3 regions of the Actinomadura sp. 3N508 genome follow, and region 1 is predicted to be linked to each of the others. Evidence: predicted binding sites of a transcription regulator. Region 1 holds the regulator's gene; each other region holds the start of a gene.
What was found. Region 1 encodes LexA, which represses DNA repair genes until DNA is damaged. Its sites were predicted from a motif close to TCGAACANNTGTTCGA; they were not measured.
Positions count from the first base shown of each region.

Region 2: a site for LexA is predicted at 1,636-1,651, ahead of uvrA (excinuclease ABC subunit UvrA). Genes of this name have one in related genera too.
Region 3: a site for LexA is predicted at 1,509-1,524, ahead of recA (recombinase RecA). Genes of this name have one in related genera too.

Region 1 covers NZ_JBIRAX010000004.1:701,435-704,707, forward strand. Annotated here, with positions in the region: gene nrdR (transcriptional regulator NrdR) at 31-504, opposite strand; gene ACH34S_RS18745 (LysM peptidoglycan-binding domain-containing protein) at 867-1,202, opposite strand; gene lexA (transcriptional repressor LexA) at 1,377-2,078, shown strand; gene leuS (leucine--tRNA ligase) at 2,178-3,273, opposite strand, start outside.
Region 2 covers NZ_JBIRAX010000005.1:503,192-506,464, reverse strand. Annotated here, with positions in the region: gene uvrA (excinuclease ABC subunit UvrA) at 1-1,476, opposite strand, end outside; gene ACH34S_RS21055 (MBL fold metallo-hydrolase) at 1,687-2,478, opposite strand; gene ACH34S_RS21050 (maleylpyruvate isomerase family mycothiol-dependent enzyme) at 2,551-3,273, shown strand, end outside.
Region 3 covers NZ_JBIRAX010000008.1:312,944-316,216, forward strand. Annotated here, with positions in the region: gene ACH34S_RS27920 (alpha/beta hydrolase fold domain-containing protein) at 1-335, shown strand, start outside; gene ACH34S_RS27925 (DUF3046 domain-containing protein) at 345-539, shown strand; gene ACH34S_RS27930 (ATP-grasp domain-containing protein) at 548-1,417, opposite strand; gene recA (recombinase RecA) at 1,661-2,797, shown strand; gene ACH34S_RS27940 (hypothetical protein) at 2,812-3,045, shown strand; gene ACH34S_RS27945 (regulatory protein RecX) at 3,167-3,273, shown strand, end outside.

The sequences.
Region 1 (3,273 bases):
ACATGTGCTGATGTTTTTCCGGAGCCCGCCTTACCGCGACGGGCCCGACTCCCCCGAGAAGCCGGCCTTCCGCAGTGTTTCGATCTCCTTGGCGAAGTCGTCCAGCGACTCGAAGCTCCGGTAGACCGAGGCGAATCGCAGATAGGCGACCTCATCGAGCTCGCCGAGCGGCCCCAGGATCGCGAGGCCGATCTCGTGCGAGGGGATTTCCGCGGAGCCGGAGGATCTGATCTCCTCTTCGACCCGCTGCCCCAGCTTTGCGAGCGCATCCTCGTCGACCGGACGGCCCTGGCAGGCCCTGCGCACTCCGGCGATGATCTTTTCGCGGGAGAACGGCTCGGTGACGCCGCTGCGCTTGGCCACCATGACGAGCACATTCTCCTGCGTCGTGAATCGCCGGCCGCATTCGGCGCACGAGCGGCGGCGCCGAATAGCGCCCCCGTCGTCGGTCGACCGGCTGTCGATCACTTTGGTGTCAGGGTTGCGGCAGAACGGGCAGTGCACGTTGATCCCCTCCCCTGACAATAACGCTTCACACCGGCGTGCACTTCCATATATGGGTTAAGTACATCGGTGTGACTACTAGATGTTGTGGTCAACGGTACGACTCGGCGCAGGCGTACGCAACCTGATCTCACGCCACATGGATCACATCCGCCGCGTAGGACCAGGTCAGGTCGGTCCGCCGTGATTTCCGCCCGGGCGTGTCGTCACCCGGGGTCGCGGCCGGTGACAGAACGTCAGATCGACCCCCAAATCGGGCGCCCGCCGCGCCGAGCCGGTGCGACCGGACGGACACTCCTACGCCCGACGGTCATGCGGCCGAGCCAGGGGCCAGGCGCGTCGCGCGCGGGCCCGCGGTGGATTCAGGGAGCGGGAAGGCGAAGTTCTTGGCCCGGCTGGACGGTGGGGTCACCGCCCAGACCGTTGAGGTCGATGATGCGCTGGACGACGACGCGCGGATCACTCCCCGGATCGGCGTCAGCCGCGATGTTCCAAAGGGTGTCGCCCCGCTCGACGACGACGGTTCTGGCGGGCTTGGACGGGCCGGTGCCGGTTTCGCCGCCACCGGCCAGAGCACCGGACCCCACGGTCAGCCATAGCCCGATGAGCGTGACGGTCGCGGCGAACAGGACCAGAACGGCACGTCCGCGGCGGGTCAGGCGGATCGGGACACGGTCACTCTGGGGTGAACCCGACATCTCTCCCCTCCTTGACGTCGAATGCATTTTCGATCGAACGCCTGTACGATGTTCTACCAGGAGGCGCCGACAAAAAGCGAGCACCACTTCGAACAATTGTTTGATCATTGGGCTCCGACGCGATAGGTTCCATGACAAGGAGTGACCGATCGAGGCGCCGGGAGGCGACGAGCGATGAGCAAGGTCCGGGAGCTGCCAGACGGCCCCATGGACGAGTCGGGGCTGACGCAACGGCAGCGCATGGTGCTGGAGGTGATCCGCGACTCGGTCCAGCGCCGTGGGTATCCGCCCTCGATGCGCGAGATCGGCGAGGCCGTGGGCCTGACCAGCACCTCCAGCGTGTCGCACCAGCTCCGGGCGCTGCAGCGCAAGGGTTTCCTGCGCCGCGACCCCAACCGGCCGCGCGCGGTCGAGGTGCGGGTCCCCGGCGCCACGCCCGTGCGGACGGACGAGGAGGCCTACGAGGCGGCCGGAGGGCAGCCCTCATCGGCGCAGCCCGCGCCCGCCTACGTGCCGCTGGTCGGGCGGATCGCCGCCGGTGGGCCGATCCTCGCCGAGGAGGCCGTGGAAGACGTGTTCACCCTGCCGAAGCAGCTCGTCGGCGAGGGCACGCACTTCCTGCTGAAGGTCACCGGCGACTCGATGATCGACGCCGCGATCGCGGACGGTGACTGGGTCGTCGTCCGGCAGCAGCCGGTGGCCGAGCAGGGCGACATCGTGGCCGCCATGATCGACAACGAGGCGACGGTGAAGACGTTCAAGCGCCGGGAGGACGGCCACATCTGGCTGATGCCGCAGAACCCCGCGTACGAGCCGATCCCGGGCGACGAGGCGACGGTCCTCGGCCGCGTCGTCGCCGTCCTCCGCAAGATGTGATCCGCGCGCGGCCCCGCACCCCGGGGCCGCGCGCAGCAGAAGCCCGGTCGCAGGCGCGTCCGCCAGGCCCGGTGGTCTGCGGGCCCGGCGGACGGATGCTCAGCGCTTCGGGACGATGTTGACGATCTTCGGCGCGCGCACGATGATCTTGGCGATCTCGGCGCCGGCCAGCGCGTCCTGGATCTTCGTGGACGCCAGCGCCAGCCGCTCCAGATCGGCCTCGGCGATCCCCGGCGCCACCTCCAGGCGGTCGCGGACCTTGCCGGCGACCTGGACGACGCACGTCACCGACTCCTCCACCAGCAGCGCCGGGTCGGCGGACGGCCAGCCCGCCCGGATGACCGGCGCGGTCCGTCCCAGCAGCTCCCACGCCTCGTCGGCGGTGTAGGGCGCGAACAGCGACAGCAGCACCGCCATGGCCTCGGCGGCCTCGCGGACGGCGGGGTCGGCGGCGCCCGGACCCGAGTCGATGGCCTTGCGGGTCGCGGTGACCAGCTCCATGACCCGCGCGATCGCCACGTTGAACCGCTGCGTCTCGACCAGCGTGGTGGCCTCGTGGACCGTCCGTGCGGTGACGCGGCGCAGGGCCGGGTCGCCCGCGGTGACGTCCACGCCCGGCGCGGACGTGACCTCGGCGGCGATGCGGTGCACGCGGGCCAGGAACTTCGACATGCCGCGCGGGGACACGTCCGCCCAGTCGATGTCGTCCTCCGGCGGCCCGGAGAACAGCACCGCCAGCCGGACGACGTCCACCCCGAACTCGGCGATCTGCTCGCCCAGGTCGACGCCGTTGCCCAGCGTCTTCGACATCGCCTTGCCCTGGTTGATCACCTGGCCCTGGTTCAGCAGCCGCCGGAACGGCTCGGTGAACTCGACCATGCCCATGTCGTGCAGCACCTTGGTGAAGAACCGGCTGTACAGCAGGTGCAGGATGGCGTGCTCGACGCCGCCGGTGTACTGGTCGACCGGCATCCACCGGCGGACCTGCTCGACGTCGAACGGGCCGTCCTCGTAGCCGGGCGAGCAGTAGCGGAAGAAGTACCAGGACGAGTCGACGAACGTGTCCATGGTGTCGGTGTCACGCTTGGCGGGGCCGCCGCACTTGGGGCACTCGACGTTGACCCAGTCGGACGCGGTGGCCAGCGGCGACGTGCCCTTCGGGGCCAGGTCGGCGCCGCGCAGGCCCTCGGGCAGC
Region 2 (3,273 bases), on a different contig from region 1:
GAGCGTCGCGGACGCGCGGTCGAGGGTGAGGTAGTCGAGGCCGACGTCGAGCAGGAAGCCGAGCCGCGCGTTGATCTCCTTGAGGACGCGCTCGGCGATGTGCGTCTCGCGCTCGTTCAGCTCCATCGCGAGGAGGAACTTCGCGGCCTCGCCGATCGGCATCGCGGCGACCTCGGCGATCGACATCCCGCCCATGGTGACGGCGAGCACGACCGGCTTGAGCCGGGCGCCCTCGCACGTCGGGCACGGGATCTCCCGCATGTAGCCCTCGAGCTTCTCCCGGCTGGAGTCGCTCTCGGACTCGGCGTGGCGGCGGTGGATGTACGGGATCACGCCCTCGTAGGACGTGTAGTACGACCTCGTCCGGCCGTAGCGGTTCTTGTAGCGGACGTGGACCTGGGTCTCGTGCCCGTTCAGGATCGCCTTGCGCGCCTTGGCGGGCAGCCGGTCCCACGGCGTGTTCAGGTCGAAGCCCATGGCGTCGCCGAGCGCGGACAGCAGCCGCAGGAAGTAGTCGCTGACGTGCCCGTTCGACCAGGGCTGGATGGCGCCCTCGCCGAGGCTGAGCTCCTCGTCCGGGATGACGAGCTCGGGGTCGACCTCCATGCGGGTGCCGAGGCCGGTGCAGTCGGGGCAGGCGCCGTAGGGCGAGTTGAACGAGAACGACCGCGGCTCCAGCTCCTCGAACGACAGGTCGTCGTAGGGGCAGTAGAGGTGCTCGGAGTACATGCGGGTGCGGTGCTCGTCGCCTTCGGGCAGGTCGACGAAGTCGAGGACGATCGTGCCGCCCGCGAGGCCGAGCGCGGTCTCCACCGAGTCGGCGAGCCGCTGCCGGGCCGAGTCCTTCACGGAGAGCCGGTCGACCACGATGGAGATGTCGTGCTTCTCCTGCTTCTTCAGCTTGGGCGGCTCGTCGAGGCGGATCATCTCGCCGTCGACCAGGGCGCGGGAGTAGCCCTTGGACTGGAGCTCGCGGAACAGCTCCAGGTACTCGCCCTTGCGCCCGCGGATCACGGGCGCGAGCACCTGGAAGCGGGCGCCGGGCTCCAGCTCCAGGACCTTGTCGACGATCTGCTGCGGCGCCTGCCGGCTGATCGGGCGGCCGCACTCCGGGCAGTGCGGGTGCCCGATCCGCGCGTACAGAAGCCGCAGGTAGTCGTAGACCTCGGTGATCGTGCCGACCGTCGACCGGGGGTTCTTGCTGGTCGACTTCTGGTCGATCGACACCGCCGGGGACAGGCCCTCGATGAAGTCGACGTCGGGCTTGTCCATCTGCCCGAGGAACTGGCGGGCGTAGGCCGACAGCGACTCCACGTACCGGCGCTGGCCCTCCGCGAAGATCGTGTCGAACGCCAGGCTCGACTTCCCGGAGCCCGACAGACCGGTGAACACGATCAGGGAGTCCCGCGGGAGGTCGAGCGAGACGTCCTTCAGGTTGTGCTCGCGTGCTCCACGCACGATGAGTCGGTCATGCACGGCGTTCTTCCGGTTCCTGTTCTGGGGCGCGGCGATGGGGAGAGACATGTCGGTCTCAAGGCTAGCCAGGGGGTACGACAGAATCCCCCGAGGCTGTAACAGCGGCGGTCGCCGCCGCATTTCACGATGCTCCCCGCCCGTCCGGGCGGCACTCTCGCACCGTACACGTGTTCGAACACCACCCGCCACCGGAACGCCCCCGCGCGCCCGCTACTCGTCGTCGAGGGCGTAGGTCAGGTAGCGGTCGGCGGAACGCTGGACGGCCTGCTTGCCGTCCGTGTAGACGATCTTCCGCCACCAGGCGCCGTAGACGCGGTCGAAGTCGTAGGGCTCCAGCAGGCGCAGCGCGCGGCGGACGGTACGCGGCCGCTCCGGAATGAGGTTCGGGTACGAGTACATGAAGCTGACCCAGTCGCGGTCGTTGACGACCTGGAGGATGTCGCCGGAGAACACCGCGCGGGCGTCGCGCCAGTGCAGGACCTGGCCGCCGTCGAAGTGCACGCCCGCGTTGACGAGGGTGAGGCCGTCGGCCAGCTCGTGGGTGTCGCCCGTCCAGTAGACGACGGCGTCGTCCGGCCGGGCCACCCAGCGGCGGTCGGCCTCGTGGATGTAGACGGGCGCGTCGAACGCGTGCGCCCACTCGATCATGCTGCCGTAGAAGTGCGGGTGGCTGATCGCGATCGCCGAGATCCCGCCCAGGTCGCTGACCTGGCGGATGAGGTCGTCGTCGATGTAGGTGATCGAGTCCCAGAGGACGTTCCCGGACGGCGCGCGCACCAGCAGGGCCCGCTGGCCGATGGCGGTGGCCGGCTCGCAGCCGATCCCGACGACGTCCGGGCCCTCCTCGGCGATCTTGCCGCGGTGGCCGGTGCGCAGCTCGTCCAGGGTCGTCCAGCGCTGGCCGTCCCAGCCGACGTACTGGCGCTCGTCCTCGCAGATCGGGCAGTCGGGGCGGGGCCCGGCGTACTGGACGCCGCAGGTCAGGCAGATCGGAAGCTCCATGATCACCATTGTGTGACACGGCGCGCACGGGTGCGACAGGATGGAGGCTCTTTTCGGGCGAGGGAGGGTCTCATGACTTGGCCGGCATGGCGCGAGGTCATCGACGAGCTGGGTCCGGGCGTGGAACGGATCATCGGGTCGCTGTCCGAGCTGAGCGACCGGGATCTGCGCGCCCCGTCGGCGCTGCCGGGGTGGAGCCGCGGCCATGTGGCGACCCACATCGCCCGCAACGCCGATTCGCTGTGGAATCTCCTCGAATGGGCGCGGACGGGCGTGCAGATCCCGCAGTACCCGAGCATGGAGGCCCGCAACGCCGACCTTGAGGCGGGCGCCGGACGCGGGCGCGACGAGCTGATCGAGGACGTCCGCGCGACACAGGCCCGGTTCACCGAGCTGGCCCGCGCGATGCCAGAGGACGCGTGGAACGCTCAAGTGAAGGCGATGCAGGGCTGGCCGCACCCCGCCTGGTACGTGCTGTACCGGCGCTGGCACGAGGTGGAGGCGCACCACGTCGACCTCGCCGCCGGGTACGGGCCCGCCGACTGGCCCGAGCCCTACGTCCGCTGGGCGCTCGGCCGGACGCTGACGGACATGGCCGCGCTGCCCGAGAAGCTGCGCGGCGAGCTCGCCGGGCTCCGGATCACCGCGACCGACTCCGGCGAGTCCGCCGATCTGGGCTGGGCGCCCGGCGGGGCGGAGGCGTCCGGGTCGGGGCGGGCGCTGCTCGGCTGGCTGAGCGGCCGTTCCGACGGCGCCGGGGTGAGCCTCCGCCCGGACGGCCCGCTCCCGGTCCCG
Region 3 (3,273 bases), on a different contig from region 1:
ACGACGCGTACGCCAAGGCGTCCCCTGTCACGTACCTGCGCGAGGACGCACCGCCGTTCTTCGTCATCCACGGAAGCGGCGACTCGCTCATTCCCGTGGCGGAGGCACGCCGATTCGTCGAACGGCTACGGGACGTCTCCGCTGCACCCGTCATCTACGCCGAAATGAAGGGCGCGCAGCACGCGTTCGACGTCTTCCCCTCCTACCGGACGGCCCGCGTCATCGAAGCCGTCGAGCGCTACCTGACCGGGCTCCACCGCCAGCACCGCCAGGGCGCCCGCCCAGCGGTCCCCGGCGAGGTCGAGCAGTCATTGCAGGACCGTTCGGTCGGATAGCGTGGACGGGTGCGGCTGACAGTCTTCTGGGATCGGATGAGGCAGCAGTTCGGCGAGGCCTACGCCGAAAGCGTCGCCAAGGACTATGTGATGGCCGAGCTGGACGGCCGCACCATCGAACAGGCCCTCGCCGACGGCGAATCCGCCAAAAGGGTCTGGCGGGCGGTGGTCGCCACCTTCAACGTCCCCTCGAAGCTGCAGTAGGCGCACCGTCAGTCGGGTACGGGCAGATGGGCGTAGAGGTCCATCGCGTCCACGGACGACGGCAGGTCGCTGACCTGGCCGTCGCCGACCTCCACGACACGCCACGCGCCGTCCGTCCGCCGCGCGAGATCGGTCGTGATGAAGCGGCAGCCCAGCGCGCGCACGGCCGGAGCGACCATGTCCAGCACGGGATCGGGCTCCATGCCAGGGCTATCGGGGTGCGGGCCCACCAGGGCGGGCTCGCCGTCCACCCACCACACGCGCGCCTCACCCGAACCGTCGTACTCCTCGAACTCGCGCACGACGAGACCGCCCGCCAGATGGTCGTCGCGCAACGCCACCATCTTGGACGCGACGTCATGCAACTGGGCGAGGTTCTTCACGTCGGGGACGAAGCACGCCTCCTCCCACTCGTGCTTGCACGACTTCACGTAGTCCTTGACGATGCCGGGCCCGCTCTTCAGCGGCCTGACGAGCTCACCCAGCTCGCTCAGCTCGCCGGGGTCCTGACCCACACCGAGGGGCCGCCACACGCTGTGCGGGGTCAGACCTGCGAAAGTGTCGTGCCAGCCAGGCAGTTCATGCGCCCGCCGATAGTCGTCGGGGTGCGTGAGCAGAACCGTTCCCCGCTGCTTCAGCATCGCGGACACGGCGGCGTACTCCTCGCCCGTGAGCATCCAGCCGCGATACCAGACGGGACCCAGATCGGACGGCACGGCGCGCACCGCGTCGTCCACCTCGCCGCGCCGCAGCGCGTCGTGGTCGATCAGGGCGATCTCGCCGTAGTGGTCGCGGACGGCCGCCGCCTCGCGGGAGAAATGGGGGTCAACGCGCCGGGGATGGAGCGGATCGACGCAGAAGAGGACGGTCAGCGTCATGATTGGAACCCTCCGTGGACGGCGCCAGCGTACGGGGTCAGAACCGGGAAGCGCACGGAGATTCCACCCGAATCGGCGCAACGGACGATGATCGAACTAATGTTCGGTAAGGTGGTGCGGGCACGCGGCGTCATCCACAATTCCACCGGAGTCTCGAAAGTGTCGGAGGCCCGCCGTAACGTCGCCGTCGACAACGCAAGCAGCGGCCGAGAGCCGACAGTCACGACGAGAAGGACATCTCACATGGCAGCGAACGACCGGGAGAAGGCTCTCGAGACCGCACTCGCCCAGATCGAGCGGCAGTTCGGCAAGGGCTCGGTCATGCGGATGGGCGAGGAGGCCAGAGCGCCCGTCGAAGTGATCCCCACCGGCGCGATCGCCCTCGACATCGCGCTCGGCATCGGCGGCCTGCCCCGCGGCCGCGTCGTCGAGGTGTACGGCCCCGAAGGCTCCGGCAAGACCTCCATCGCGCTCCACGCCGTCGCCAGCGTCCAGAAGAAGGGCGGCATCGCCGCGTTCGTGGACGCCGAGCACGCCCTCGACCCCGAGTACGCCACCAAGCTCGGCGTCGACATCGACGCCCTGCTCGTCTCCCAGCCCGACACCGGCGAGCAGGCCCTGGAGATCACCGACATGCTGATCCGCTCCGGCGCGATCGACATCGTCGTCATCGACTCCGTCGCCGCGCTCGTCCCCCGCGCCGAGATCGAGGGCGAGATGGGCGACAGCCACGTCGGCCTCCAGGCCCGCCTCATGTCGCAGGCCCTGCGCAAGCTCACCGGCGCGATCAACCAGACCAAGACGACCGTCATCTTCATCAACCAGCTTCGCGAGAAGGTCGGCGTCATGTTCGGGTCCCCGGAGACCACCACCGGCGGCCGGGCGCTGAAGTTCTACGCCTCCGTCCGGCTGGACGTCCGCCGCATCGAGACCCTCAAGGACGGCACCGAGGCCGTCGGCAACCGCGTCCGCGTCAAGGTCGTCAAGAACAAGATGGCCCCGCCGTTCCGCGTCGCCGACTTCGACCTGCTCTACGGCCTCGGCATCAGCCGCGAGGGCGGGCTCATCGACCTCGGCGTGGAGCACGGCTTCGTCCGCAAGTCCGGCGCCTGGTACACCTACGACGGCGACCAGCTCGGCCAGGGCAAGGAGAACGCCCGCAACTTCCTCAAGGCCAACCCCGACCTGGCCGACGGCATCGAGAAGAAGATCAAGGAGAAGCTCGGCATCGGCCCGAAGGTCGACAAGGAGGCCGAGCCCGCCGCCGCATCCGCCGCCGCGCTCGCGCCGGACGCCGCCGATCCCGCCGCCCCGGCCGCCCCGGCCGCCGCCAAGCCCGCCGGAAGGAAGACCACAAAGGCCAAAACGGGTGATTCCTGACCGAGAATCCCTTGATGAGGGTGACTCTTGACGAAGAGTGGGCGATGATCTCCTATGCAGGGCGGCGGCGCCTTACCCGGCACCGCATCACCGGTGCACGGACCTTCCCCGATGGCGCCGCCGCTCCCACGGGCCCGGACGTCGAGCCTGCTCGGCTCGGCGTCCCGGGCGCCCATCCGGCCGGGCACCCCGCCCGTACCCCCCACAACGCCACCCATGCAGCCCCGCACCCGCCGCCGGGGCGCTGAGCCCGGAGCGGATGGAGTGGGACGCATGAGCGGGGCATCGTGGGGTGAGCCGGGGGAGGCACCAGAGGCCGGGAAAGGCAGTGCCGGGCGCGTTGCGGATTCCGAAAGTGCGGCGCGCGAAGTGTGCCTCCGGCTGCTGTCGGCGTCCCCGCGCACACGGGCGCAGCTAGCGGACGCGCTGCGGCGCAAGAACATCCCCGACGACGTCGCCGAACGGGTACTCGGGCG